3 regions of the Ruegeria sp. YTSA168 genome follow, and region 2 is predicted to be linked to each of the others. Evidence: riboswitches for the same ligand, from Rfam matches in the RefSeq annotation. Region 2 holds a riboswitch; each other region holds the start of a gene.
What was found. Region 2 has a riboswitch for cobalamin ahead of nrdH (glutaredoxin-like protein NrdH). Riboswitches for the same ligand answer to the same signal wherever they lie in the genome.

Region 1: it holds a riboswitch for cobalamin, as region 2 does, so the genes downstream of both, AC2FFE_RS03480 (DUF1636 family protein) here and nrdH (glutaredoxin-like protein NrdH) in region 2, are expected to answer to the same signal.
Region 3: it holds a riboswitch for cobalamin, as region 2 does, so the genes downstream of both, AC2FFE_RS16500 (energy-coupling factor ABC transporter permease) here and nrdH (glutaredoxin-like protein NrdH) in region 2, are expected to answer to the same signal.

The regions. Positions count from the first base shown of each region.
Region 1 covers NZ_JBXWMW010000001.1:682,962-692,530, forward strand. The annotation lists gene hisF (imidazole glycerol phosphate synthase subunit HisF) at 1-443, shown strand, start outside; gene AC2FFE_RS03440 (hypothetical protein) at 443-859, shown strand; gene AC2FFE_RS03445 (phosphoribosyl-ATP diphosphatase) at 853-1,161, shown strand; gene AC2FFE_RS03450 (hypothetical protein) at 1,227-1,793, shown strand; gene AC2FFE_RS03455 (CoA-binding protein) at 1,796-2,266, opposite strand; gene AC2FFE_RS03460 (YHS domain-containing (seleno)protein) at 2,465-2,917, opposite strand; gene AC2FFE_RS03465 (hypothetical protein) at 3,023-3,337, opposite strand; gene rlmB (23S rRNA (guanosine(2251)-2'-O)-methyltransferase RlmB) at 3,318-4,091, opposite strand; tRNA gene AC2FFE_RS03475 (tRNA-Tyr) at 4,208-4,291, shown strand; cobalamin riboswitch at 4,529-4,734, shown strand; gene AC2FFE_RS03480 (DUF1636 family protein) at 4,818-5,192, shown strand; gene cobW (cobalamin biosynthesis protein CobW) at 5,196-6,251, shown strand; gene cobN (cobaltochelatase subunit CobN) at 6,257-9,550, shown strand; gene cobG (precorrin-3B synthase) at 9,547-9,569, shown strand, end outside.
Region 2 covers NZ_JBXWMW010000002.1:385,927-395,495, forward strand. The annotation lists gene AC2FFE_RS05535 (acyl-CoA dehydrogenase family protein) at 1-1,014, opposite strand, end outside; gene AC2FFE_RS05540 (AraC family transcriptional regulator) at 1,222-2,151, shown strand; cobalamin riboswitch at 2,186-2,378, shown strand; gene nrdH (glutaredoxin-like protein NrdH) at 2,462-2,683, shown strand; gene nrdI (class Ib ribonucleoside-diphosphate reductase assembly flavoprotein NrdI) at 2,687-3,112, shown strand; gene nrdE (class 1b ribonucleoside-diphosphate reductase subunit alpha) at 3,094-5,217, shown strand; gene nrdF (class 1b ribonucleoside-diphosphate reductase subunit beta) at 5,231-6,202, shown strand; gene AC2FFE_RS05565 (RraA family protein) at 6,246-6,941, opposite strand; gene AC2FFE_RS05570 (alpha/beta fold hydrolase) at 6,938-7,633, opposite strand; gene AC2FFE_RS05575 (cobalamin-independent methionine synthase II family protein) at 7,630-8,751, opposite strand; gene AC2FFE_RS05580 (class I SAM-dependent DNA methyltransferase) at 8,761-9,363, opposite strand; gene AC2FFE_RS05585 (cupin domain-containing protein) at 9,360-9,569, opposite strand, start outside.
Region 3 covers NZ_JBXWMW010000011.1:6,011-15,579, forward strand. The annotation lists gene AC2FFE_RS16470 (DUF5928 domain-containing protein) at 1-95, shown strand, start outside; gene amaB (L-piperidine-6-carboxylate dehydrogenase) at 132-1,628, opposite strand; gene AC2FFE_RS16480 (saccharopine dehydrogenase family protein) at 1,647-2,753, opposite strand; gene ilvD (dihydroxy-acid dehydratase) at 3,340-5,172, opposite strand; gene AC2FFE_RS16490 (helix-turn-helix domain-containing protein) at 5,279-5,839, shown strand; gene AC2FFE_RS16495 (CBU_0592 family membrane protein) at 5,839-6,108, shown strand; gene AC2FFE_RS16500 (energy-coupling factor ABC transporter permease) at 6,124-6,801, opposite strand; cobalamin riboswitch at 6,857-7,070, opposite strand; gene sseA (3-mercaptopyruvate sulfurtransferase) at 7,212-8,066, shown strand; gene AC2FFE_RS16510 (amino acid aminotransferase) at 8,066-9,250, shown strand; gene AC2FFE_RS16515 (ammonium transporter) at 9,369-9,569, opposite strand, start outside.

The sequences.
Region 1 (9,569 bases), on a different contig from region 2:
TCGCCAACCCGGATGTGATCGCAGAGGCCGCGGACCAGTTTGGTAGTCAGTGCATCGTCTGTGCCATCGACGCCAAAACCGTAAGCCCGGGGAAATGGGAGATTTTCACCCATGGCGGACGCAAACCTACCGGGATCGATGCGGTCGAGTTCGCCAAGACGGTTGTAGCCAAAGGTGCAGGGGAAATCCTGCTGACGTCTATGGACCGTGATGGCACCAAGGCCGGATTCAACCTGCCCCTGACCCGAGCGATCAGTGACGCGGTGGACGTGCCGGTGATCGCCAGCGGCGGTGTTGGTAATCTCGACCATCTGGTCGAAGGCGTGACCGAGGGTGGTGCAAGCGCGGTTCTGGCGGCCTCGATCTTCCATTTCGGCGAATACACCATCCGCGAGGCCAAAGAACATATGGCCGCTGCGGGTATTCCGATGAGGTTGATATAGTGCAGTGGGAAGACATCAGTGTCGTTGAACTGGAAACCGAACGAACACATTGCGATTGCTGCCGGCAGGCCTCAACCCGAGCCGTCGGGGAACTGATTTGGAAAGAAGAGTTTATCGGGTGGTTTTCGGTAGACTTTTCGGAAGTCTCGTCCAATCATCCTTCACACATCAAGGTTTATGTAGGCGATTGGTCGGACGGAGCACAAAGCGATTCACGTTGGGGAGTTTGGATTTACTGGCATTCGGAAGGGTTCTCATTGCAGGATTGGGATGATGAATATTGCAAAAACAACGATCTGTTTACCTGCCTCAACCGCGAGGACGTTTTAGGCTCAAGTTTTTCGGATGAGTTGTGGGCAATGGTCGATGCCATGGTAATGAAAGACAGCAGGCTCAAGGAATTGCACTCATCATGACGTTATTCGATCTTGAGAAGACAATTGCAGCCCGAAAGGACGCAGACCCGGACAGCAGCTGGACCGCCAAACTGCTGGCCAAGGGCCCGGAGAAATGCGCCGAGAAATTCGGGGAAGAAGCCGTTGAGGCGATCATCGAAGCCGTCAAAGGCGACAAGGATCGGCTAACCTCCGAAGCGGCAGATGTACTATACCACCTGTTGGTGATGCTGGCCGCGCGCGATGTTGCGCTGGATGATGTGCTCGCTGAACTCGAACGGCGACAAGGCACCAGCGGCATCGCAGAAAAGGCCGCCCGCTAAGCAGGGTTCCGATCTGCGCACCCCCGGCTTATGATCCTTCGGAAGGCTCAATAGGGGAACTCGGAATGATCAGAGCTTTGGCCTTTGTTCTGGCCCTTGTGAATTTGGCGGCTTGTGCCACCCCTCCCCCGGAGACCGGCGATGAGGTTCAGCGCCTTGCGACCGAAATCCGGGCATTAGGCCCCGACATTGACCCGGAAGAGGCCAACCGCGCCGCCCGGATCGCCTATTCCTACACCGCGCAACTGGTGCAGGAATATCAGATCACCGACCCCCCGCTGATCCACAATACAAAGGTCAATCAGGGGCTGCGCCCACGCGGGCTGTGTTGGCATTGGGCCGAAGATATCGAGCGCCGGTTAAAGCAGGAAAACTTCGAAACGCTTGCGTTGCACCGCGCCATCGCCAATGCCGACAACCCTTTCCGCATCGACCACAGCACGGCGATCATCAGCCGCGCCGGAGGCTCGATGTACGAAGGTGTTGTGCTGGATCCCTGGCGCTATGGCGGGGTTTTGTTCTGGTCACCGCTGTCAGACGACAGCCGATATGACTGGGTTCCGCGCGATGTTGTTCTGGAAAAACGGCGTCAGGCGCAGGTGGCACGGCTGAAACCCTATGTTGCAAACTAGGCTTACAGCTTGGATGAGATGATACCGGTGCTGAACCCACCCATGCGCAGTTCGCCAAACAGGCGCTGATATTCGATCTTCGGGCATCGATTCATCACCACATCCACACCACGGGCCTGCGCCGTTTCAGCGGCCTGAGGATGCTTGACCCCGATCTGCATCCAGATGGTCCGAAGCTTGGGGAATACCTCCAGCGCTTCGTCGACGATGGGCGGAACAGCCTCGGAACGTCGGAAGATATCAACCATATCGACAGGTTCAGAAATCTCGGACAGGGCGCTACGCACCGTTTGACCGAACAAGTCCTTGCCAGCATGGCCCGGGTTGACGGGGATCACAGTATATCCCTTCAAGGAAAGATACCGCGCCACATAATAGCTGGGCCGCACCGGGTTCATCGACACCCCAACTACCGCGATGGTTTTGGTGCGTTGCAGGATGGTTTTCAGATGCGCGTCAGAGTAGTTTGCCATGGTTGCATCCTAATCATAGCCGCAAAAAAGAAAAAAGCGCCCAAGAAGCCTTGGGCGCCAGTTGTTGGAACGAGGGACAGTGAAATGACCCGCGGCAGTTCCGTTCCGCGGTCACTGTGACATTTAGGCATGATCTGGTAAAAAAAAAGACCATGCGCTCATTTTTGTGATGACTTTTCACAAAATACGGACAATCGGCTAGTCTTCGTACAGAATGACGGGCCAATTTTCCTCGGCCAGATGAATATTCGCCGCTCTGTCCTGTTCCCACATCCGTTCAACTGCTGGGGAATGAGTGAGATACAAACGCCCATCCACGACCTGCCATGCCATGGGGTCAGTGCTTTTTAGAACCCCATTTGCCATCGCATAGGAACAATAGCCCCCGAACTGAGGTGCAAAGGCGCGCGGGTTACTTTCAAACCGCTCGCGATTTTCCTGTGACGCAAAATGCCACTGGGCCCCTTTCCACATGACAGCAATGCTCGGCTCACCCCGAACCGGTGCAGCACTGTCGAAATAGGACACCGGATCATACCCCGCCATCGCGGCCCCTTCGGTCGCATAATAGACAGGCTTGTCCTGCGCCCAAGCGACGGGCGCAAGGGCGATGGCTGTCAGTATACCGAATAGGAAACGGCGGTTTTGCATCTGGGTCCCGTGACAAAGAATCGAGCGACTAAGATGCAACTTTTGGGCGGCTGTGAAACCCCAGTTGACGTGGATGTGAACATCCTTGCGAGTGCGGAGCAGCCCTTAGTCAAAGATGTCTTCTATGACATCCCAGGCCTCATCCAGAACACGATAAAGCGTGCTCTTTTTCTTCTTCTTTTTTCGCGATTTCGGAGACGCCGCATGACTTATCGCGACCTGGTCAGGCCTTGATTTCTGAACCTTGTGCTTCGGCAGTTTCTTAAGATCGTGCAGCGGTGCGCCGCAGTTGGAACAACTCAGCTCATGCCGGTTCTGTCCTGTCAGAACCAGGGCAGCCCGTGTACCGCAGTAGCAGCAGGTGGCGATTTTGGACGGTCCGGAAATAGTACTCTCCTCGCTAATGGTGCCGAGAGGCATATAGGGCGATTGCAGCAGCATTTGAGACGTTCAGTGATCCAAATCCCCCCGATGCGTCAATTTTCACCAATTGGTCGACGGTTTCCTTGGTTTTTTGCCGCAATCCTGGCCCTTCAGCACCCAATACCAGTGCCACAGGTCGATCCCTTTGATCCCCAAGGGCAATTTCAATAGTTTCATCCGCTTCGCCATCCAGACCGAGCACCAGAAACCCCATCGACTGAAGCTCGGTTATGGCATCGGCCAGATTGCGCACCCTCAGATAAGGCTGGCGTTCCAATGCGCCGCTGGCGGTTTTTGCCAGTGCCCCGGTTTCAGGGGCAGAATGATGCCGGGTTCCGATCACCGCGCTTGCACCCAGCACTTCGGCTGACCGCAGAATCGCACCTACGTTATGCGGGTCCGTTACACGGTCCAGCAGGATCACGCGGGGGTGTTCCCGTCCGATGCAGTTCTCGGCCAAACCGCCCCACTCCAGGGGCTTAACTTCAAGTGCCGCGCCCTGATGCACAGAACCCGCGTCAATTGGGGCATTGAATTTTCGCGGGTCAACCATCTCGGCCTCAATCCCCGCAAATTCAATGGCTTCAACCAGTTTGTCCTGCGCATTTCGCGTTACAATCAGGCGCAGTTTTTGGCGTTTGGGGTTCATCAAGGCGTCGCGCACGGCGTGCAAACCAAACAGCCAAACCGTCTCGGCGGCCGCCGCTTTTCGCGCCTGTTCCTTTTCGACAACCCACTTGGGTTTTTTCATTCTGAGGGCCTCCGGGCCGTGAATTCGCTTTCCTGCGTCAAAGCCGTATTTTCCTGTTGACGCTCCTTTGGTGCGCTAGTAATCACGCCTCCACGTCAGGTGCAACGCCTGACAGTGGGCGACAGGCCGCAAGGTGTGGCAGGGGACTGTAACTCCCTCGCGGAGACGCACGCCTGGTTCGATTCCAGGGTCGCCCACCACTCTCACAAAGCTTCCAGATACCAGAGCAAAACGCACCCGCCAATGGCCCGTGTCTGCTGTTATGAATGGCAGTCTAGTTATTCGTCAAACATTTGGTTCAGTGAAGTGATCGCTGTCAAACCTTTCGAAAGCCGCAGGCTAAGCCCTGACATGCCGCCCAACGACCGCCACAGGTCGTTTTTCTGCACCCGGCGTTGCGGTTGTCGGCGACACGCTTGACAAGCACCGTATCAGTGCCGCATGTCCGATCCGTTGGTGTCCTCGTAAGAGGATGAAAAGGGAATGCGTCAACGGGTTTACCGCCAAACGCAGCCGCCCCCGCGACCGTGACCGGAGAGGGTGCCCAAAGCCACTGGCCAAAGGCTGGGAAGGCGGGACATCCGACAGGGTATACACCCTGACATCCGCAAGCCGGGAGACCTGCCAGCGCCCGAAGATGAAACCGGACGGGGTGTTCCGGTGTGGGGCTTGGATCGGCCCACATGAAACCCCGTCCCCCAGATTTGACTAAGGGGGATGAGAGAGATGAATAAAGCCGCACCAGTTGAACTGCTGGTCTGCACGACATGCCGCCGTGGCCTGGCGATCGAAGACGACACCCAGCGCCCTGGTGCCTTGCTGCACAAGGCGCTGGAACAGGCCGGCGTGCCAGACGGGATCGACCTAAAGCCTGTGGAATGCCTGTCAAATTGCGATCAGGGCTGTTCCATCGTGCTGCGTGGGGGACCCGCGCGTTGGACTTTTGTCTACGAAAACCTCAACGAAACCGACCATGTCGAAACGATCATCGAAGGTGTGACCAAGTATTTGGCCACTGACGATGGTTTGGTCAAATGGCGCGAACGTCCTGAACATTTCCGCAAAAACTGTGCGGCCCGTATTCCCCCGATTGGAGCTTGACCCATGTCTACTCTCGAAAAACTTCCCGTCACTGTCATCACCGGCTTTCTGGGCTCGGGCAAAACCACGCTGGTCAAGCATCTGATGCAGAACCCGCAGGGCAAACGCCTGGCCGTTGTGGTCAATGAATTCGGTGATGTCGGTGTCGATGGCGATATCCTGAAATCCTGCGCCATCCCGGATTGCCCGGCAGAGAACATCATGGAGCTGGCGAACGGCTGCATCTGCTGCACCGTGGCTGACGATTTTATCCCGACCATCGAGGCGCTGATGGCGCTAGAGCCGCGCCCTGAACATATTCTGATCGAAACCAGCGGTCTGGCCCTGCCCAAACCACTGCTGAAAGCGTTTGATTGGCCAGATATCCGGTCTAAAATCACGGTGGATGGCGTAATCGCTCTAGCGGATGCCGAGGCTGTCGCCGCTGGTCGCTTTGCGCCGAATGTCGAGGCCGTGGATGCCCAGCGCTTGGCGGATGACTCGATTGACCATGAAACCCCGCTGTCAGAAGTATTCGAGGATCAGATATCCTGCGCCGATATAATCCTGCTGACCAAACCGGATCTGGCCGGTCCCGAAGGCGTGGCAAAGGCCAAAGCAATCATCGCCGCCGAAGCGCCGCGCCCGCTGCCTGTGGTCGAAGTCGCCGAAGGTGTCGTGGATGTGCGCGTTGTGCTGGGCCTGGAGGCCGCTGCCGAGGATGACATGGATGCGCGACCCTCGCATCACGACGGCCATCATGACCACGAACATGACGATTTCGAAAGCATCATTGTCGAGTTGCCCGAACAGTCTGATCCACTTGATCTGGTCACCAAGATCGAACGTCTGGCGACAGAGTTGAACATCCTGCGCGTCAAAGGCTATGCCGCTGTTCTGGGCAAACCCATGCGCCTGCTGGTGCAAGCCGTCGGCGCGCGTGTTCGCCATCAATATGACCGTCCGTGGGAACCCGGCGAAGACCGCCGCTCGCGCATGGTGGTTATTGCCGAGCATGATGACATCAAAGAGGCCGCGATCCGCGATATTCTTGTGGGCGTGACCGAGGCTGCCGAGTAAGCCACATGCACGTTGTCTTCCGCGAAAGCCACGGGTTAGAGGAATCCGAGACCCCATTCGATCTGGGCCAAAGCCCGGCCGATCTGGTGGTGTTGTCGTTTTCCGATAGCGACCTTGGCGCTTTCGCGGCAGGCTGGCATCGCGGTGGTGGGCCCGAGGGTCGGATGCCGACCCTGCGGCTGGCAAACCTGACTGCGCTAAAGCATCCGCTGTCTGTCGATACCTATGTCGAACAGACGCTTGAAGGTGCAAAGGGCATCCTGATCCGCCTGATCGGCGGGGTACCCTATTGGTCCTATGGGGTGCAGCAGGTTCTGGCGTTGGCACAGACCAAGGGAATCGCAGTGGCCGTTTTGCCCGCAGACGGGCGCGAAGACACACGGTTGGATGACTATTCCACCCTGCCCGTCTCAACCCTGCGCCGCTTGGCGCATCTTTGCGATACAGGCGGTGAGGTCGCGGCGCAGGCTGCGCTGGCACAGATGGCATTGGCGGCGGGGCTTTATGCCGGGCCGGTGATGGGTGCAAAGACAATTCCCGAATGCGGTGCATGGTGCCCGGATCGTGGCGTAATCCCGGTGGATACCGCGTTCGAAGGCGATGCCAAACGCATCCTCGTGACGTTCTATCGCGCCTATCTGACCTCAGCCGACACCGCCCCTGTCGCGGCCCTGATCCGCAGCATCCGCGCGCGAGGCTTTGAGGCGGTGGGCCTGTTCGCCCCTTCGCTCAAGGCTCCGGCTGCCGCCGACTGGCTGCGTGAACAAGTGGTTGCCTTGGCCCCGTCCGCTATCATCAACGCGACATCTTTCTCGGGCAAAGGTGCATCGGGCAGCTCGCCGCTCGACGTTGCGAATGTCCCGGTGTTTCAAGTGGCGCTGGCCACCTCACGCCGCAAAGCCTGGGCCGAGGCGGAACGTGGCCTATCGCCTGCCGACCTCGCCATGCATGTGGTGCTGCCCGAGGTGGATGGGAGGATTTCCGCGGGCATTGCCTCGTTCAAGGAACCGGGCAGGCGCGATCCGCATCTTGAATACTCGCGCTTTGCCCACCGAGCTGAACCTGAGCGGATCGAAGCGATTATCGACCGCGTCTCAGGTTGGCTGAACCTGCATGGCACACCCAAAACCGATCAGACGCCTGCGCTGGTGCTGTCTACCTACCCTGGCAAGGATTGGCAGATGGCGCATGCAGTGGGTTTGGATGCGCTGGCTTCAGCCGAGGCAATGTTGTCAGACCTGCAAGACGAAGGATATGATACCGCCCCTGCCGAGCCGATTGCAGCAACGCTGCTGAACGCTCGGATGTCATGGCCACTGCAGGACTACCTGGCAGCATTGGCCGAACTGCCCGAGAACCTACAAACCGACCTTCAAACGGTCTGGGGCAAGCCAGAGGACGACCCGACCTTTACCGATGGCGCCTTCAATTTCACCGCCTTGCGGCGGGGCAAGGTGTTGGTCGCGCTGCAACCTGAACGCGGCACGCCCGAGCTGCGCGATGACGATTATCACAACCTGTCGCGCACCCCGCGCCACAGCTACGTCGCGTTTTATTTGTGGCTGCGCAAAGGGCTAGGCGCGGATGCCCTGATCCATATCGGGGCCCATGGCACGCTGGAATGGCTGCCCGGCAAGTCGGTCGCCCTGTCTGGCGAGTGCTGGCCCGAGGCGCTGATCCGTGATCTGCCCGTAATCTACCCCTTCATCGTCAACGACCCGGGCGAGGCTGCACAGGCCAAACGCCGGATCGGGGCTGTCACGCTGGGCCATATCCCGCCCCCAATGAAAGAGAGTGGCACACCGGATCGGATGGTCCGGCTGGAATCGCTGCTTGATGAGTTCTCAAACGCCGACGGGCTGGACCCCAAGCGCCGAGACCGGTTGCAAGAAGATATCCGCGACGAAGCGCAGGCCATCGGACTTGAAAGCGACCTTGGTCTCGATCAAGCCACCTGTACGGCAGAAGCGATCACCCGTATCGACCGGTTCGTCTGCGACATCAAGGAAAGCCAGTTCGGCGACGGGCTGCATATCTATGGCCGCGCGCCCAAGGTAACGGGCAACTTCGATCCCGCGCCCTCGGCCCGCGCAGAACGCAACGCCTTGCTGGATGCGCTGGCTGGCAAACGGATCGAGGCCGGGCCGTCCGGTTCCCCTTATCGCGGACGTTCCGACGTTCTGCCGACAGGGCGGAACCTCTTCACCACTGACCCGCGCTCGGTGCCGACCCGCGCGGCCTATACACAGGGTGTGAAACTGGCAGAGGAACTGGTGCGGCGCCATTTGCAAGAGGAAGGCGACTACCCCAAAGGTTTGATCATTGACCTCTGGGGTTCGGCCACCATGCGCACCGCCGGGGAAGAATTTGCCATGGCGTTGCACCTGCTGGGCGTCAAACCGGTCTGGGACAAGGGGTCCGAACGTGTTTCGGGCATCGAAGTACTGCCAATCACCGATCTTAGCCGCCCGCGTCTGGACGTCACGCTACGCGTGTCGGGCCTGTTTCGTGATGTATTCCCAACGCTTTCGGCGTTGTATGGTCAAGCTGTTCGCGCGTTGTCAGACCGCGATGAGGCACAGGACTGGAACCCCTATGCCGGGCAGCCCGTAGCGGCACGTGTTTTTGGCCCCGCCCCTGGTAGCTATGGTGTTAACATGACCGAGCTGTCTGAGATTTACACAGATGAAGCCCGCGCTCAGGCTGGCGAGGCGTGGTTGCAGGCCAGCTCTTTTGCGCTGGAAGGCGAGCATATCGCTCAGGACAAAGACGGCATCCTGCAGCGCGTGGCCAACGCCGACAGTTTCGTGCACCTGCAGGACCTGACAGAGACAGACCTGCTTCTGGCCAACGACTACGCCACGCATGAGGCGGGGTTCGCCGCCGCCAAGAAAGTGACCGGTGGCAAAGCGCAGCTTTATCATCTGGACAACACCAACCCGGACAAGCCGCATGCACGCACATTGCCTGAGGAAATCAGCCGCGTCGTTCATGCCCGTGCCGCCAATCCGAGTTGGATCGCAGGCATGCAACGGCATGGGTTCCGGGGCGCGGCCGAAATCGCCGCGACGCTGGATCACATGGCGTCATTTGCGCATCTATCCGGTACGGTCGCGCCACACCTATTCGACCTCTATCATGATGCCACGCTGGGCGACGCAGATGTGAATGCCTTTCTACAACAGGCCAATCCGCAGGCCCATCAGGCCATGCAAGACCGGTTCCGCGCGCTGTTGGAGGCGGGGCTTTGGGACACCCGTCGGAATTCGATCCGCGCGGATCTGGAGGGGCTGGGGTGAGCGCCCCGGTCGTGCAGGG
Region 2 (9,569 bases):
GTGTTCGATGATCGCCACCGCCTCCTTGACCTGACCATTCACGGGGCGGCTCTGGACCCGGTCCCGCGCATAAGTCAAGGCGCGCTGATAGGCGCGTTCTGATGTCGCGACGCCCTGAACACCGACGGAAAAGCGCGCGGCGTTCATCATGATGAACATGTATTCCAGCCCGCGGTTTTCCTCACCGATCATGAACCCGATGGCGTCCTTGTATTCCAGCACAGCAGTCGGACTGGCGCGCACGCCCAGCTTGTGTTCGATGCTGACACAGTTCACCGAGTTCTCGGCCCCGACCGAGCCATCCGCAGCCACCATCTTCTGAGGGACAATGAATAGGCTGAGACCCTTCGGTCCCGCAGGTGCATCAGGCGTGCGCGCCAGAACCAGATGTATGATGTTCTCTGTCAGGTCATGCGCACCATAGGTGATGAAAATCTTGGTGCCAGAAACGCCATAGCTGCCATCCTCGCGCTGCACCGCCTTGGTCGAGACGCGACCCAGATCGCTGCCCGCCTGCGGTTCGGTCAGGTTCATCGTGCCCGACCAACGCCCGGCAATTAGCGGCTCTAAGTAGATGGCTTTCTGCTCATCCGATCCAGTCAGCAGTAATGCCTCGATCGCGCCATCGGTGAGCAGTGGGCATAGGCCAAAGCTCATATCGGCAGCATTCAACATCTCAACCGCCGCTGCGCCAACGGTTTTCGGAAGACCCATTCCGCCGTACTCCACTGGATGGGTCAGGGCCTGCCAACCCATTTCGACGAATTGTGCATAGGCTTGCGCGTCCCCTTCAGGCATCGTCACCCGCCCATTGTCGAACCGGGCACCCAGCGTATCGCCGATATGGGACAAGGGTGCGATTTGTTCACTGCAGAACCGGGCGTAACCCTCCAAAGCCGCGCCAATATCCGCCAGATCATAATCCGCATACACCGCCATCGAGGATACCTGGTCCCAATGAGACAGGTGTTCAATACAGAACATCAAATCCTGCACGGGCGGTTGATAGGACATGCCTGTTTCCTTTCGACGACTATGGTTTCACGTCATGTATCTACGCGAAGACTTGCAGATAAGCTCATATCTTGACAAGATTGTATCCGATTACGCCAATTCGAAGCCGTTATGACCCGTCCTGACCCCATCTCTCTGACCACCGTATCAGCGGGTTTTATCCAGGATTGGCTGGACGCTCTTAGTTCGTGTTGCACACCGTCGGTAATGCGTTCACTTCTTGCGCGCTCGGGGCTGCAACCTGGCTCGATGGCATCGACCCAGCGCGTTACCCTGAATGAAATCGCACAGCTCTATCAGCTGGCCGCGCCCGAGACCGGCGACGAAATGATGGGGCTGTGGAGCCGCCCAATCCGGCCTCGCGCCCTGCAACATCTGGTGACCGTGCAACGCGAAGCAAGCAGCCTGACCTCGGCCCTGTATCGGTACTCGACATTCTGGAACCTGTTGCTGGATGATTTCCGGCTGGATTTGCACTCAGAGTCTGATCAGGTGGAGCTAAAGCTGTTCCCTTATCTGAATCACACTCGCGCGCACCGCTTTGGTCATATGTTGATCCTGAAATTGGCGCATGGGCTTTTGTCCTGGCTCAGCGGGGCAGAGACGCCGGTCAGAACTGTGCACTTTGCCTTTCCCCGCCCCGATTTCGCAGCCGACTATGCCGTGGTGTTCCCCTGCCCCGTTGAATTTGACGCGCCGCAGACAAGCATTCTGTTCGACCCGAATGAGTTTACGCGCCCGATTGCACGCAGTTCTTCCGAAGCCTCTGTATTCCTTCAACGCGCACCCCTTGATTGGATTTTCACCAGCTCACGTGCGCATACCAGCAGCCTGCGGGTTCGCGCCTTTCTATACGGCGCGTCCTGGCAATCCTGTCAGTTGCCGGATGCTGCTCAGGCCCTGAAAATGACACCACGTACGCTGAACCGGCGGTTGAACGAAGAAGGCACATCCTTTCAGGATATCAAGGACGCGCTACGCCGTGACATCGCCATAGGTGCCCTGCAACAGGGACAGGATAGTATCGAGCAGATCGCCTATGACACCGGCTTTTCAGCCCCAGCAAATTTTCACCGGGCCTTTCGGAAATGGACAAGCCGGACGCCCGGGTCGTACAAAAATAATCTCATCCCATAGCGACGCTATATATTGACATCAACCGCCTGACAGACCCAATATAGTGTTGCTTCGGTTCTTTCGATTCATATCGGAAGCTAAGAGGGAAACCGGTGGAAAACCGGCGCTGCCCCCGCAACTGTAAACGGAGAGTTCGGCTGAACACGCCACTGAAAGCGTGCTTTTGGGAAGGCCAGTCCGAACGTCGATCCGCAAGCCAGGAGACCTGCCGGGCGAGACTGATAACCACGAACGGAGGGTTCGGGGGCGTGATTGGGGCCTGTTTAGCCCTTGCGTCCTCGACTTTGAACTAAAAAGGACAGAGGACGACATGAGCATTACCGTATATTCTAAACCCGCTTGCGTACAATGCACCGCCACCACACGTGCACTGGATGCCAAAGGTATTTCCTATGACGTCGTTGACCTGACCGAAGATGACAGCGCCATGACCCATGTGACCGAGCTGGGCTATCGTCAGGCCCCCGTAGTTGTGGCAGGCAGTGATCACTGGTCGGGTTTCCGCCCCGACATGATCGCCCAACTGGCCTGACCCATGACTGCGCCGCTCCCGGCGCTGGTTTATTTCTCATCGAAATCCGGAAACACCCACCGCTTTGTTTCGCGGCTGGGCCTGACCTCTTTCCGCATTCCGAACGGAATGGACCCGCTGTCTGACCCTGGACACCCCTATGTGCTGATCAGCCCCACCTATGCCGATGGCGAAGGTCGTGGGGCGGTTCCAAAACAGGTGATCCGGTTCCTGAATGATCCAGGCAGACGCGCCGGGATCGTCGGAGTGATCGGCACAGGCAACCGCAATTTCGGTGCGACCTACGCTTTGGCTGGTCGCATCATTGCCCAGAAATGCAACGTACCGCTGCTCTATTCGTTTGAGCTGGCCGGAACAGAAACTGATATCGCCCGCGTCCGCGCAGGGCTGGAAAAACTAGGGAGACATCTATGCTCGACAGCAGCGTAAACGAGCAAGACTACCACGCGCTGAACGCGATGCTGAACCTCTATGACGGCGAGGGGAAGATCCGGTTCGATGCCGACCGTATAGCCGCGCGGCAGTATTTCCTGCAGCATGTGAACCAGAACACGGTGTTCTTCCACTCGCTGGATGAAAAGCTGGGGTATCTCGTGTCCGAGGGCTATTACGAAGTGGCCGTTTTGGACCAATATTCCAAGAACTTCATGCGTAAAATCTGGGATGCGGCCTATGCCAAGAAATTCCGGTTCCCAACCTTTCTGGGCGCATTCAAGTACTACACCTCCTACACGCTGAAGACTCGCGATGGGCAGCGCTATCTTGAACGCTATGAGGATCGTGTTGTCATGACCGCGCTGGCGCTGGCGCGCGGGGATGAGGCGCTGGCGATGTCGTTCATGGAAGAGATCCTCGAAGGCCGTTTCCAACCCGCCACGCCCACCTTCCTGAACGCAGGCAAAGCCTCGCGCGGAGAACTGATCTCGTGCTTTCTGCTGCGGCTAGAGGACAACATGGAAAGCATCGGGCGTGGCATCAACTCCGCCCTGCAACTGTCTAAACGCGGCGGAGGTGTAGCACTGTTGCTGACCAACATCCGCGAACATGGCGCGCCGATCAAAGGGATTGAGAACCAGTCCTCGGGCGTGATCCCGGTGATGAAACTTCTGGAAGACAGCTTTTCCTACGCCAACCAGTTGGGCGCGCGGCAGGGGGCGGGTGCGGTGTATCTGAACGCACACCACCCGGACATCATGCGCTTCCTCGATACCAAGCGCGAAAACGCCGATGAGAAAATCCGCATCAAGACGCTGAGCCTTGGCGTAGTGATCCCCGATATCACTTTCGAGTTGGCGAAGAAGAATGCCGATATGTATCTTTTCTCGCCGCATGACGTCGAAAAGGTCTATGGCGTGCCGTTCTCGGAAATCTCGGTGACCGAGAAGTATCACGAGATGGTCGATGACAAGCGCATCCGTAAATCCAAGGTCAACGCGCGCGAATTCTTCCAGACAATTGCCGAGATCCAGTTCGAGTCTGGCTACCCTTATGTAATGTTCGAAGACACGGTGAACCGGATGAACCCCATCGCGGGCCGGATCAACATGTCGAACCTGTGTTCCGAGATTCTGCAGGTGAACGAGGCGTCCGAGTTCAACGATGACCTCAGCTATTCCCATCTGGGCACGGATATCTCGTGCAACCTCGGCTCATTGAACATCGCCAAGACGATGGATGGCGGTGATCTGGGCCGCACCGTCGGGGCTGCGATCCGCGCGCTGACGGCAGTGTCCGAGATGTCGGCGATTGACTCGGTGCCGTCGGTGCGTCGGGGCAATGATGAAAGCCACGCGATTGGTTTGGGTCAGATGAACCTGCACGGGTTCCTTGCCCGCGAACACATCCACTATGGCTCGTCTGAGGGGGTTGAGTTCACATCCGTTTACTTTGCCACCATGGCCTATCACGCGATCCGCACCTCTTGCGATCTGGCGCAGGAGCGCAAGGCATCGTTCAAGGGGTTCGAGAAGTCCGACTACGCCTCAGGCACCTTCTTTGACAAATACACCACCCGCGATTGGCTGCCCGAAAGTGAGCGGGTCAAGGCTCTGTTCGATGGCATGACCCTGCCCACGCGCGAAGACTGGGCAACGTTGAAGACCGATGTGATGAAGCACGGCCTCTATAACCGCAACCTTCAGGCGGTGCCGCCAACCGGGTCGATCAGCTATATCAACAACTCGACCTCTTCGATTCACCCCATCGTCTCGAAGATCGAAATCCGGAAAGAGGGCAAGATCGGCCGCGTCTACTATCCGGCAGCATTCATGGACAATGACAACCTTGAATACTACCGTGATGCCTATGAGATCGGCCCCGAGGCGTTGATCGACACTTATGCGGCGGCGACCGAACATGTCGATCAGGGCCTGTCGCTGACCCTGTTCTTTCCGGCCGAGGCCACGACCCGCGATATCAACCGTGCGCAGATCTATGCGTGGAAGAAAGGCATAAAAACCATTTATTACGTGCGTCTGCGCCAGGAAGCCCTCGAAGGGACCGAGGTGCAGGGCTGTGTATCCTGCTCGTTGTAAGGGGCCCGTGACAATGAAAGACATGATCCAAACCAAGATCCCCCGCGCCATCAACTGGAACCGGCTGGAAGATGACAAGGACCTTGAAGTCTGGAACCGACTGACGGTCAATTTCTGGCTACCAGAGAAGGTGCCGCTGTCCAACGACATCCAAAGCTGGGCCACGCTGACGGACCATGAAAAGCAGCTGACAATCCGCGTCTTTACGGGCTTGACTCTACTGGACACGATCCAAAACACGGTTGGTGCACCTGCCCTGATGCCCGATGCTGTCACTCCGCATGAAGAGGCCGTGCTGACCAACATCGCCTTTATGGAAGCGGTGCACGCACGCAGCTACTCTTCGATCTTCTCGACGCTGTGTTCGACCAAGGAAATCGACGAAGCCTTCCGCTGGTCCGAAGAGAACCCGCATCTGCAAGCCAAGGCCGAGGCGATCCTGAAAACCTACGCGCCCGGCAACGATCCGCTGAAACGCAAGATCGCGTCGGTGTTTCTGGAAAGCTTTCTGTTCTATTCGGGCTTCTATCTGCCAATGTATTGGTCCAGCCGCGCCAAGCTGACCAACACCGCAGACCTGATCCGCCTGATCATTCGGGATGAGGCCGTGCATGGCTATTACATCGGCTACAAATTCCAGCGCGGCTACGAGAAGTTGTCCGAAGCTCAACAGCAGGAGCTGAAGGACTATGCCTTTGGCTTAATGTTCGAGCTTTATGGGATTGAGAACCAGTACACCGAGGAACTTTATGATGAGATCGGCCTGACTGAGGATGTGAAGGTCTTCCTGCATTACAATGCCAACAAGGCGCTGCAAAACCTCGGGTTCGAAGCGCTGTTCCCACCCGAAGTCTCTGAGGTGAACCCGGCAATTCTGGCCGCCCTCAGCCCGGACAGTGAAAACCACGACTTCTTCTCGGGCTCCGGCTCCTCCTATGTCATCGGCAAGGCGGTTGCGACCGAAGACGAAGACTGGGATTTCTGAATCAGACCGGGCAGCGCAGGTTCAGGACTGATTGGTCCTGAACCTAAGTCCGCGAGGCCTCAAATGCCGCCCAAGCCGTTTCAAAGGCTTCAAAATCAAACCCGGCAGCGCGTGCCGGTGCCAGGATCAGTCTCTCGGTTTCCAATAGCTTGATGATTGCCTGTTCCAACTGGCCCACGACCTCGGGCGGAATCACCAAAGCGCCGTGGCGGTCAGCGTGGACAAGATCGCCATTCTGAATCTCTAGGCCGAATATCGACACCGGGGTGCCGATTTCGCGCACATGCACGAAACCGTGGCTTGGCCCGATTGACCCGGCTACAACCGGGAAATCATCCGGCAGATCACCCAGATCACGCATCACACCGTTGGTCAGCGCACCGCTGATGCCGAACCCTTTGTGGACGGTGGTATTGATCTCGCCCCAATAGGCGCCGATGCAGTCGGGATAATCAAGGTCTTCAACCACGGTAACAGCCGGGCCAGTTCCGGTTGCCATATGTCGATAGTAGTCCATCCGGCGTTGGCGGATCACCTCGGGCAGTTCTGTCGGCGGATTCACGGCGGCAATCTTTGCAGTGCGGGCGTATCCGACCATGGGTTTGGCATCGGGGTCCGAACACAGCATGGTTCCGCGGGTAAACGCGTTGAACCCACGCTTACCCTGCGCCGCTTCAATCGCGTTGCAAACCGTTGGGGTATCGACCGATCTGAGCAGGTCCAGAAGGGTTTGTTTCATATCGCCTCCAACCAGCGGGCCACAGCCGCTGTTGTTCTCTCGGGTTGTTCCAATGTGGGCAGGTGGCCTGCATCTTCGATGACCTCCAACCGGCTTTGGGGCATCATGCTATGCATCAACTCGTGGCGCGAAACCGGGCAGAGCGTATCCTCGCGCCCGCATAGCACCAGTGCCGCACCCTGAAAGGCCCGCAAGGTCGCGCTTTGATCCGGGCGATCTCGAAGCGCCTTGGATTGATTGACAAAAACCTCAGGCCCAAGGTCGGACGCCATTTCCATGCACAGGTTCAGAATTGCGCTACGATTTGGGCCATCCGTCAGGTAATTAGGCTTCATTTCCTCGGCCATCACCGCGCGCAACTGGCCACGCATGACGGCGTCGATCTGAGGTTGGCGTCTGACTTTGACCTCATCTTTTTCCGCCAATGGGTTGGTGTCCAACAGGGCCAGCCCGCAAACCCGATCCGGGGCCTGACCCAGAACCTCCATCGCCACAATCCCGCCCATGGACAGCCCCGCCATGGCAAAGCGCGGGGGGGCATATGACAGCACTTGCGCGGCCAGATCCTCCACCGTGTCGCACGCGCCAATCGGCGCGACTACAATGGGTCTGTGCCCTGACAACGCCGCGATCTGCGGCGCGAAAAGGCGCGCATCGCACATCATGCCCGGCAATAGAACAAGAGGGGTCATTTGAGCAGGGAAACCCCTTCGGACAGCGCCCCAAGCTTGGCGTAGGCAATGTCGGGATCCACCGCACCAAACCCGGCGAAGGTCCCAAAGCCGCAATCCGATCCGGCCACCACACGATCAGCGCCAACGATATCAACAAAGCGCTGGGTACGTTGGGCAACCACTTCAGGGTGTTCGACGAAATTGGTCGTGGTGTCGACCACACCAGGCACGAGCACCTTGTCGTCCGGTATCTCATCCTTACGGTCGCGGAACACGGTCCATTCATGCGCATGGCGCGGGTTCGAAGTTTCAAACAGCACATAGCGCGATTTGGTGTTCATCAGCGTTGTGAACACCTTGTCCATGCCGATGTCGCAGCAATGCGGCCCTTCGTAGTTGCCCCAGCAAATATGCACGCGCACTTTGTCGGCGGGCAGGTTTTGCAGCGCATGGTTCAGGGCCTCGACATGCATATCGGCAATCTTGACGAACTCTTCGTCAGAAAGATCCGTGAACAGCATATGGCGAGACAGGGCCAGATCGGGGCAATCCAGCTGCAGGTCCAGACCGGCTGCAACGATGGTTTCATACTCCTCCTTCATCGCATCGGCGAGCGCGGACAGATAGGCCTCGCGCGTGAGGTAGAAATCATTTTGCAAAAATAGCGAGATCACGCCGGGGCTCGCCGCGTTCATAAACCCTCGATCAACCCCGTGCTGCGCCATCGCCGCCTTTAGGTTATCGATATCCTTCTGCAACTCTCCCTGCCCTTTCGAGCGTACCTCGCCCACGCACATGGGGCGGGCATATTGCGGGGTGCCACCATCATCGGCCAGACGTTTCAGAAAACCCGGGAACATCTTCAAATCCGCTGGCGCATTGCGCGGGCTGTCCCCGGCAAATCCGGTGTAGCGATCTTTGACATAGGTCGCATATGAGATCTTTGAGGTCTCACCATCCGACACGATATCAACCCCGGCCTCCGCCTGTTTTCGGACGGTTTCAGCCACCGCTGAGGTCATGCATGCATCAAATGCGGCTTGATCGAACACCTCTTGATTCTCGCGGGCGAAAATGAAATCCACAACCTCCTGAGATCGCGGCAGAGACCCGACATGTGTTGTTTTGACGGTCATGAAACCTCCTTAAATCTTGCGTGCCATCAGCACGGTATGGCTTTGGGTTTCGGGATCTTTCGCCAGAAATCCGCTTAGGATCATCCCGTTGTCTTCGAGGCACGTGGCATAGCCCGCCGGCGAAAGCGATGCGTGATATACTAGTTCGCCACCGACGGCTCCTTGTTCCTCACCTGCGCTGGGGCCGACTGTCAGCATCAAAATACCCCCGCTGCGCAGATGTCGCGCCATTCGCGCGATGCAGGCTTTTTGCTCGTCCGCCGTCAGGTGGAAAAAGCTGTTCCAGGCAATGATCCCGTCGAATCGTTGGCTGAGTTCGAAGTCGCGCATGTCGGCCTGCTGCCAATCACCATCGGGCCAGCGGCTTCGGGCGATGTCCAGCATAGCCTGTGAAAAATCAACACCCGTGACGTTGAACCCCTCGGCCATGAACCAACGCGCGATTGGCTCGCCCGCACCGCACCCAAGGTCCAGCACATGATCGCCGGGTTTTAGGCTGGCGGTGAAGCGCGCCAGCCAGCGCGCTTCGAACAGGGCCCGCGAGCGTTGCTCGTCATAGGTCCTGGCCTGCCGTTCATAGACGGCATGGGTATCGTCGGGGTTTACGGTCATTCAACCCAGGTCGCCCCTGCCGGATCATCGGTGGCGGTGATCCGATACAGGCCCGCTTGCCCGGTCATGGACGGCGCGACGCTGTAGGTTTCACCGGGCAAGACCAGCGCGGTATCACCATTGGACAATGTGGCCTCAACATCGTTGATCGCAATCCGCCAATGGCCGCTTGCAGGCATCAGAACCACCGGTTTTTCCGCTTTATT
Region 3 (9,569 bases), on a different contig from region 2:
GGGCCGAGAACGAAGCCGCGATTGCGCAGTTCCTTGGCGTCGGGTCCGACAAGGCGCAATCCATTATGCAGCTGGACTATCTGTTCTCGGACTAAGCTCCGGCGAAACCGCTGCGCCGCCGGAGCGATCAGTCAGATGTCGAACTTCACACCCTGCGCCAGAGGCAACTCTGCCGAGTAGTTTATGGTGTTGGTCTGGCGGCGCATATAGGCTTTCCAGGCATCTGATCCGCTTTCGCGCCCGCCGCCGGTTTCCTTTTCGCCCCCGAACGCGCCCCCGATTTCGGCACCCGAAGGACCGATATTGACGTTGGCAATGCCGCAATCCGATCCGGCGGCTGTCAGGAACTGCTCTGCCTCGCGCATATTCAAAGTGAACACGCATGAGGACAGGCCCTGCGGGACATCATTCTGCAACTCCAACGCCTCGTCGAACGTTTCATATCCCATGACATAAAGGATTGGCGCAAAGGTTTCGGTCTTCACCGTTGCTGTCTGATCCGGCATCTCGACAATGGCGGGTTCCATGTAAACGCCGTTCGGCATGCCTTCGGTGACACGCTGCCCGCCAAAGACAGTACCACCCTCGGCCTCAGCCGCTTTGAGCGCGGCGGTCATCGCAGCGCCAGAGGCCTCGTCCACCAACGGTCCGACCAAGGTGCTTTCGGCCAGCGGATTGCCGATGGGCAGACCCGCATAGGCCTTCTTAAGCCGTTCTAGCAGTTCGTCCTTGATCGAGTTGTGCACAATCAACCGGCGTAGCGACGTGCATCGTTGCCCCGCGGTTCCAACCGCCGAGAACACAATCGCCCGCACTGCCATCTCCAGATCCGCCGAGGGACCTACGATCATTGCATTGTTGCCGCCCAGTTCCAGAATGCATTTGCCGAACCGCGCCGCCACGATGGGCGCAACCGCGCGGCCCATACGGGTCGAACCGGTCGCCGAGATCACCGGCACATCTTCGCTGGAGACAAGCGCCTCACCCAAGTCGGCCCCACCGATCAGAGTTTGAAGCAGATGCCGGGGCGCGTCGCCGAACCGGGCCAGTGCGCGCTCAAAAATCTTCTGACAGGCCATAGCGGTCAGGGGCGTTTTCTCAGACGGCTTCCAGATCACCGGATCGCCGCACACCAGCGCAATCGCCGCATTCCACGACCAGACTGCAACCGGGAAGTTGAAGGCCGAGATCACTCCGACAGGACCAGCCGGATGCCAGGTTTCCATCATCCGATGGCCGGGGCGTTCCGAGGCGATGGTCAGGCCATATAGCTGCCGGGACAGACCAACGGTGAAGTCGCAGATATCGATCATCTCCTGCACTTCACCCAGGCCCTCGGACGTGATCTTGCCCGCTTCCCAACTGACTAATGCGCCCAGATCGTCCTTGGCGGCACGCAACTCCTCACCCAGCAATCGGATCAATTCCCCTCGACGTGGCGCTGGAACAACGCGCCACGCTTTGAACGCGGCTTTGGCATTTGCAAAGATGGTCTCCATCTCGGACGTGGCGGTTTCATGCACCTCGGCCAACACGCGCCCGTCAATCGGGGACCGCACCGCCAGGGTGCCGCCCGTCAGGTCGGCTGTGGTCAGGTCCAGATTTGCCAGAGTGGTTTCCGCAGTCATCACAACATCTTTCATATCTTAGGCCGCCTTGTTCTGTGGGGTTACGTCGCCGGCGCGATAGAGCCGGCCAAATTCGGTGTTCAGGAAATCGGACAGTTTGACCTGTTCTTGCCGGACAAACCCGGTGGAAGGCAGAGCGCCCGTACGCATCAGGTCAACGACGCCCAGAACGCCTGCGGCCGTGGTGACCTGAATGGCGCTCCAGACCTGTCCGTTGATCTCGCGGGCAAAGCTTTTGTTGATCAGGGATTTCTCGCGCAGCGCCCCGTCGATCTTGCCTTTGGCCGTGCAATAAACCAGCACCACATCCTGATCGGTGCGTGGCAAGGCCGATTCAAAGATCTCTTTCAGCAGGTCGCGACGGCGGTCCAGTCCCAGATCATGCAATAACAGTTTCAGAATGTCACAATGACCTGGATATCGGATCGAGCGATACGACACCGCGCGCGCCTTGCCTTCTAACGTTTCTGGCAAGGTGCCCAAACCGCCCGAGGTATTGAAACATTCATACTCCACCCCGTCATGGCCCAGCACTTCATAATCTTCCAGCGGTGCGGTCTTGACGCGTTCGCCGTTTACGATGGCGTCACAGGGATTGCAGTATTCATTGATCAACCCATCCGTTGACCATGTCAGATTGTATTTCAACGCGTTGGTCGGATAGAGCGGCAAGGCCCCGACCCGCATATGCAAGCTATCGATTTCGTCGAATTCCGCGGCCAGCGAGGCCCCGGCGATCCCAACAAAGCCCGGTGCCAACCCGCATTGCGGCATAAAAGCGGTTTTGCTGCTTTTCGCCAGTGCTCGCACGGCCTGGGTCGCCGCGACGTCCTCGGTCAGATCGAAGTAATGCGCCTCGGCATGTTTTGCAGCTTCGGCGATGTTTGGCGTCAGAAAGAACGGAGCGGCAGAGATTACAGCATCAAAACCGCTCAACCCTTGTGTCAATTCTTCGATGTTCGTCGCGTCGATTTGCATCGTCGCAACGCCCAGCCTGGCAATCTCGGCCAAGGCCTTCAGATCATATTCTGCAACTGTGGCACTGTAGTTGGGTGAATCTTTCAATAGCGCGGCAATCATCTGCCCAATTTTGCCAGCCCCAACGATACATACCTTCCACGACATGACTTGCCTCCTCTCTCCGGTTTTCCTTCGAGAATGGCGCAGATAATGGTCATATCGCAGGTGTTATCTTGACGAAATCGATAGCTAGACTGTCATTTCGTCAAATTTTCCGACTATTTGATAACTCAAGCACCAGGCCTGTGAGCAGAGCACTGTGTGTTAAACATTCGTAGCTAATGCAATGACATGATTGCAGAGCGATCCTCGTTATTGTTGCTTCTGAAAGCGCACATACTTGTGTGGGGGCATGTCGCACCAAGCTCATTTGGAAATCTTCTCCTCCAAATTTTGGGAAGGCTGCGTTACCCTCCCAGCAAAAGGCCAGTTTCGATAAGCTTGGCTTTGAACAAAGCTGAGTCGGTCAGGATCCACCACGTCAGGGTGTGTTGCAAAGAAGTCTGGTGACAGACCTTTGTACACATTTGGAGTACCGTTTGACAGAAGCTTGACGGCTTTCAACGCAGACATCGTCGAGGGCATTGAAAAGCTACCGTTGGCATAGGCGCCGCGAATTCACACGTCGTCCGCACAGCCAAAAAACGGCCCACCGGATGGATGGGCCGTTTTTGATTAGCGGGTTTCTCACTCAAACCTGACGTACCGCCCCTTTCGCGGCGCTGGTGGTCAGTTTGGCATAGGCTTTCAGCGCGGTTGAGACCTTGCGCTTGCGCGGTTCTGTCGGTTGCCAGCCCTTTTCGTCCTGCTCTGCACGTCGCTGGGCCAGATCCTCATCTGATACCGCCAGATGGATCGAGCGGTTGGGGATGTCGATCTCAATCGTGTCGCCCTGACGCACCAGACCAATCACGCCACCCTCGGCCGCCTCGGGTGAGACATGGCCGATGGACAGGCCCGAGGTCCCGCCCGAAAACCGTCCATCGGTCAGCAGCGCGCAGGCTTTGCCCAGGCCTTTGGACTTTAGATAAGAGGTCGGATACAGCATCTCTTGCATCCCCGGCCCGCCGCGCGGACCTTCGTAGCGGATGACAACCACATCGCCTTCTTTCACCTTGCCGGTCAGGATGTCGCTGACGGCCTGATCCTGGCTTTCGCAGACATAGGCTGAGCCGGTGAAGGTCAGGCTGCTGGCATCCACGCCCGCCGTTTTCACGATGCAGCCTTCCAACGCGATATTGCCGAACAGAACCGCAAGGCCTCCGTCCTGAGAAAACGCATGTTCCTTGGATCGGATCACACCGCCTTCGCGATCGGTGTCTAGTTCCTTGTACCGGTTCGACTGGCTAAACGCCTGCGTGGTGCGCACGCCGCCGGGCGCTGCTTTGAACAGCTCTTGCGCGGCGGGGTTGTTGGCGATCTTGATGTCCCAATTGGCAATCGCCTCACCCATGGTCGGGGTATGCACCGTGCTGCAATGTTCGTGGAACAATCCGGCGCGGCTGAGCTCGCCAAGGATCGAGAAGATGCCACCGGCGCGGTGGACGTCCTCCATATGCACGTTCTCGGTATTGGGCGCGACCTTGCACAGGCAGGGGACATTGCGGCTGAGGCGGTCCATGTCGGACATGGTGAAATCGACGCCGCCTTCGTGGGCGATGGCCAGCAAGTGCAGAACCGTGTTGGTTGACCCGCCCATGGCGATATCCAGGCTCATCGCGTTCTCAAACGCATCGAAGGTGGCAATCTCACGCGGCAGGAAGCCTTTTTCGTCCAGATCATAGTGACGTTTGGTGATCTCGACGATCCGGCGACCCGCTTCCAGAAACAGCTGTTTGCGATCCGCATGGGTGGCAAGAGTTGAGCCATTGCCCGGTAGCGCCAGTCCCAGTGCCTCGGCCAGACAGTTCATCGAGTTCGCGGTGAACATGCCCGAGCACGACCCGCAGGTCGGGCAGGCGTTTTCTTCGATATGCTGAACCTGTTCATCGGTGAATGTGTCATCCGCGGCGGCGACCATCGCATCGACAAGGTCGATCTTTTTGGTGTCCAGATCAGCGATGTCGATCTTACCGGCCTCCATCGGCCCGCCCGAGACAAAGATCGCCGGAATATTCAGCCGCATCGCTGCCATTAGCATGCCGGGCGTGATCTTATCGCAGTTCGAGATACAGACCATCGCATCGGCGCAATGTGCGTTGACCATATATTCGACCGAATCCGCGATTACTTCGCGTGAGGGCAGGGAATACAGCATCCCGTCATGGCCCATGGCGATGCCGTCATCCACCGCGATGGTGTTGAATTCCTTGGCAACACCGCCAGCCTTTTCAACCTCACGCGCGACCATCTGGCCCAGGTCCTTCAGGTGGACGTGACCCGGTACGAACTGGGTGAACGAGTTGACGATGGCAATGATCGGCTTGCCGAAATCATCGTCCTGCATACCGGTGGCGCGCCACAGGCCACGGGCTCCGGCCATGTTACGGCCATGGGTGGAGGTTCTGGATCGGTACATTGGCATGATGCTGTTTCCCTTTTGCCCCGGTTGCGATATGCGGGGAATGTGCGTTATAGCGCACGTACCATATGTGCGCTATAACGCACAAGAAGATTCGAAAGACAATGGCATGGCTCCGGACGACATAACACTAAAGCTAAGGGATGTGAGGGCCGCTTCGGGGTTGAGCCTGTCGAAAGTCGCTGAGATGACAGGCGTCAGCAAAGCGATGCTAGGTCAGATCGAACGGGGCGAATCAAGCCCGACGATCGCCACGCTGTGGAAGATTGCCAAAGGGTTTCAACTGCCGCTCAGCGCGTTGATCGACACCGTGAATGGTGATCCTTCGGTTTTTAAGACCGTCACCTTTCCCGGCAGTATCGAGGTTAAGATTGTCTTTCCCTTTGATCCAGCATTGGGGGCAGAGACGTTTCACGTCCAGCTCGCCCCCAACCAAAGCCATGAGTCCCCCGCCCATGCCGCTGGTGTGACCGAGGAGGTCTTTGTGCTCAGCGGCACGCTGGACATTCTGAAAGGTGAGGCTTGGGTGCCCTTGCAATCGGGTCAGGGGCTGCGATTTGCAGCGGATCTCCCGCATGGCTATCGAGCGGGCGCTGAAGGGGCGGCGTTTTTGAACATGCATCACTATGCGCAACAGCCAGATGTTCCAGATAACGGCAAGGTTCATTGATGAGCGAGTTTTTCAACAGCCTGACAATTGTGGATGCCATCGGCTCTTTCGGGGCCCTGATCGTGGTTGCCGCCTATTTCGCCACGCAGATGCGATACATGAATTCCGAAGATCTGGCCTTTCCCGTCGTAAATCTGCTGGGGTCCGTTTTGATTGTCTATTCGCTGCTTCAGAACTTCAATCTGGCGTCGATGCTGATTGAAGGCTTCTGGATTGTCATTAGCGTGATCGGTATCATTCAACATTTCAGGTTGCGCCGCGCAGGGTAGCGCGGCGCAACAGGGTTATGCAGCGTTGTGAAGGCGTGGTGTAAACAGGCCAATCCGGCCAAAATCCCGCATGGATTTTGCCGCGGCCAAAACGGCCAGATCAGCCAGCGGTTCAACCAGGATAACCAGCATGTACGCAGCGCCAAAGCTGACGACGGCGGTGAGGTTTTCTGCACCAAATCCTTGGCCGTAGAAGGCCCAGAACGCCACCCAGATGACGACACCGCCCTGATAGGCCGTCGACAGCGCAAGCGCCTGAGAATACTTCAGATCAATGTAGGCCGTATTCGGTGCGATGATGCGATTGGCCAAGGCCTGCAGCGCAAAAAGCGGCACCAGCAGTGTTGTCATGTTCATCCCGAACTGAGGCAGGTCGAAAGGCGCCAGGAAAAATCCCTGAATGAACAGGCCCGCAATCAAGCCGATGGCGGCAGGGGCTGCACCGAACAACAAAAACAGGGTCGATCCCAGAATGAAGTGTACTTCTGACACTCCGACCGGGAAGTGTGGCAATACTTCAAAGAAGGTAAAAACCAGCCCCGTGGTCAGGGCTGAGCGAATGGCGAGGCTGGCAAGGCCGCTGCTTTTCAGGCTGTCCCATGCCAGTTTAGCGGTATAGAGCCCTGCGCCAGTTGCGGTCGCGTAGCTCAGGACAAGTTTGGCGCCATTTACGACGCCCGGTTCGATATGCATAGTTTGGTCTCCTTCCCGTCACACCCGACGGCAGAAAGGTTTAAAAATTGGGCTTTCGCCCGGTTTGCACATGGCAGGTCTCCTGACTTGCGGATTGGCTTCGATCCCGGCCTTCCCAACCGATTGCTTCGGTCAGTGGCCCTGATGGGGCGAAACTCCGCCTACAGTTGCGGGGGCAGCTCCGGACTAGACAGGTATTGTCGCACCGGATTCCCTTTTCATTCCTTGGGGGAAATTCCCCTTTGGAAACCATGTCAGGCAGGTGTCCGGCACCGGGTGCCACCTGTCAAGCAGGCAAACGTGCATGTTTGGAAAAAATTGCCAGTTCCCAGGAGTGCAGGCCTTGGCATGGCTTGCACGTTTGGCCGCTCGGATATAGGGAAACTCAGACTCGCTTAGGGGAGGCTTTGATGCAAGACGATCCGAAAACCCTGGTTTCCACCGACTGGCTTGCCGCCCATATCAAGGACCCCGATCTGCGGGTGCTGGATGGGTCGTGGTACCTGCCGCAGCATGGGCGCGATGCCAAAGCCGAATATGATGCAGGTCATATCTCGGGCGCGCGGTTCTTTGATATCGACGATATTGCCGATCATCGCTCGGACCTGCCGCATATGATGCCTCCGGTCGAGAAGTTCATGTCACGCCTGCGCTCGATGGGCGTGGGGGATGGACATCAGGTGGTTGTCTATGATGGCTCTGGCCTGTCCTCAGCTGCGCGCGTCTGGTGGATGTTCCGCCTGATGGGGCAGGACAACATTGCCGTGCTGGATGGCGGTCTGCCAAAATGGCAGGCCGAAGGGCGCGAGATCGAGGATTTGCCCCCAGTAATCCGGGATCGTCATATGACCGTGCGGGTTCAGAACCATCTGGTGCGCGACGTGACACAAGTGTCTGCCGCCGCCAAGCTGGCTGATCATGAGATCATCGATGCCCGTTCCGCCGCCCGCTTTGCCGGAGCGGAACCAGAGCCGCGCGAAGGTTTGCGCTCGGGCCATATCCCCGGCTCACGCAATGTGCCCTTCGGAACGCTGTTGAACAAGAACGGGACGATGAAATCACCCGAAGAGTGCCGCGCTGTGTTCGAAGCCGCAGGCGTTGATTTGTCCAAACCTGCAATCACCTCATGCGGATCGGGTGTGACGGCGGCAATCCTTAGCCTTGCGCTTGAGCGCATGGGTAAAAAAGACCACGCGCTTTATGACGGCTCCTGGGCTGAATGGGGTGCCTTCCCAACCCTGCCCGTCGCAACCGGAGAGACCTGATGTTCGAAAACCTCAAACCGCAGCCCGCCGATAAGATCCTGGCGCTGATGCAGATGTACCGCGAAGACCCGCGCGATCAAAAGATCGATCTGGGTGTTGGCGTCTACAAGAATGCCGAAGGTGTTACCCCGGTTATGCGAGCGGTCAAAGCTGCCGAAAAGCGCATTCTGGAGGAGCAGGAGAGCAAAGCCTATACCGGTCTGGCCGGTGATCCGGCTTATTCCGATGCGATGATCGGCTTGATCCTTGGCGATGCGGTGCCGCGCGCCAATATTGCGGCCGTTGCGACTCCGGGTGGTACAGGTGCCTGCCGTCAGGCGTTCGAGATGATCCGTATGGCCAACCCTGAGGCGCGCGTATTTGTATCGAACCCGACATGGCCCAACCACCTGTCGATCCTGAATTATCTGGGCATCGAGACGGTCGCTTATCGCTATTTCGATGGCGAAACCCGTGGCGTCGATTTCGACGGTATGATCGAGGACCTAAAAACCGCCAAGGCGGGCGACGTGGTTCTGCTGCACGGTTGCTGCCACAATCCGACCGGCGCGAACCTGAACATGGTGCAATGGCAAGAGGTCGTGAACCTAATCAATGCGCAAGGCTTGGTTGCGATGATCGACATCGCCTATCAGGGCTTTGGCGACGGTCTTGAGGAAGACGCGCAGGCAGCCCGTCTGGTGGCCTCGTCTGTCAAAGAGTGCCTGATCGCGGCGTCTTGTTCGAAGAACTTCGGCGTCTATCGTGAGCGGACCGGCCTACTGATGGCGATCAGCGATGATGCGGCGCAGACGTCATTGAACCAGTCGACGCTTGCCTTCCTGAACCGCCAGAACTATTCGTTCCCGCCGGATCATGGCGCACGGGTCGTGACCACCATCCTGAACGACGACGCCTTGCGCGCCGACTGGGCCGCTGAGCTGGAGGAGGTTCGCCTCTCCATGCTGGGTCTGCGTCAGCAGCTGGCGGATGAGCTTCAGCGTCTGACCGGGTCGGATCGGTTCAGTTTTGTCGCCCAACATCGCGGTATGTTCTCGCGTCTGGGTGCTGCACCTGAACTGGTCGAGAAACTGCGTGCGGACCACGGGATCTACATGGTCGGCGACAGCCGCCTGAACATAGCCGGTCTGAATGCGACTACAGTGCCTATTCTGGCGAAGGCGATTGTAGACGTTGGAGTCTAAGCGGCACTTCATAGCGAAACAAAAGCCGCTCAGATCAGTGCGGCTTTTTTGTTTTCAGAGTCGAGCAAAAGAAAAGGCCGGGCAAGAACGCCCGGCCTTCGAGAGGTTATCTCAGGTCTTAGCCTTTGGAGAACTCCGGATAAGCTTCCATACCCAGTTCTGCCATATCAAGACCATTGATCTCGTCCTCTTCGCTGACACGGATGCCCATCACCGCTTTGAGGATGGACCACACGATCAGAGCGCCGACGAAGGTGAACACACCGTATGCGACGATGCCGGTCAGCTGGGTAATCAGGCTGGCTTCGCCGTAGAAGAT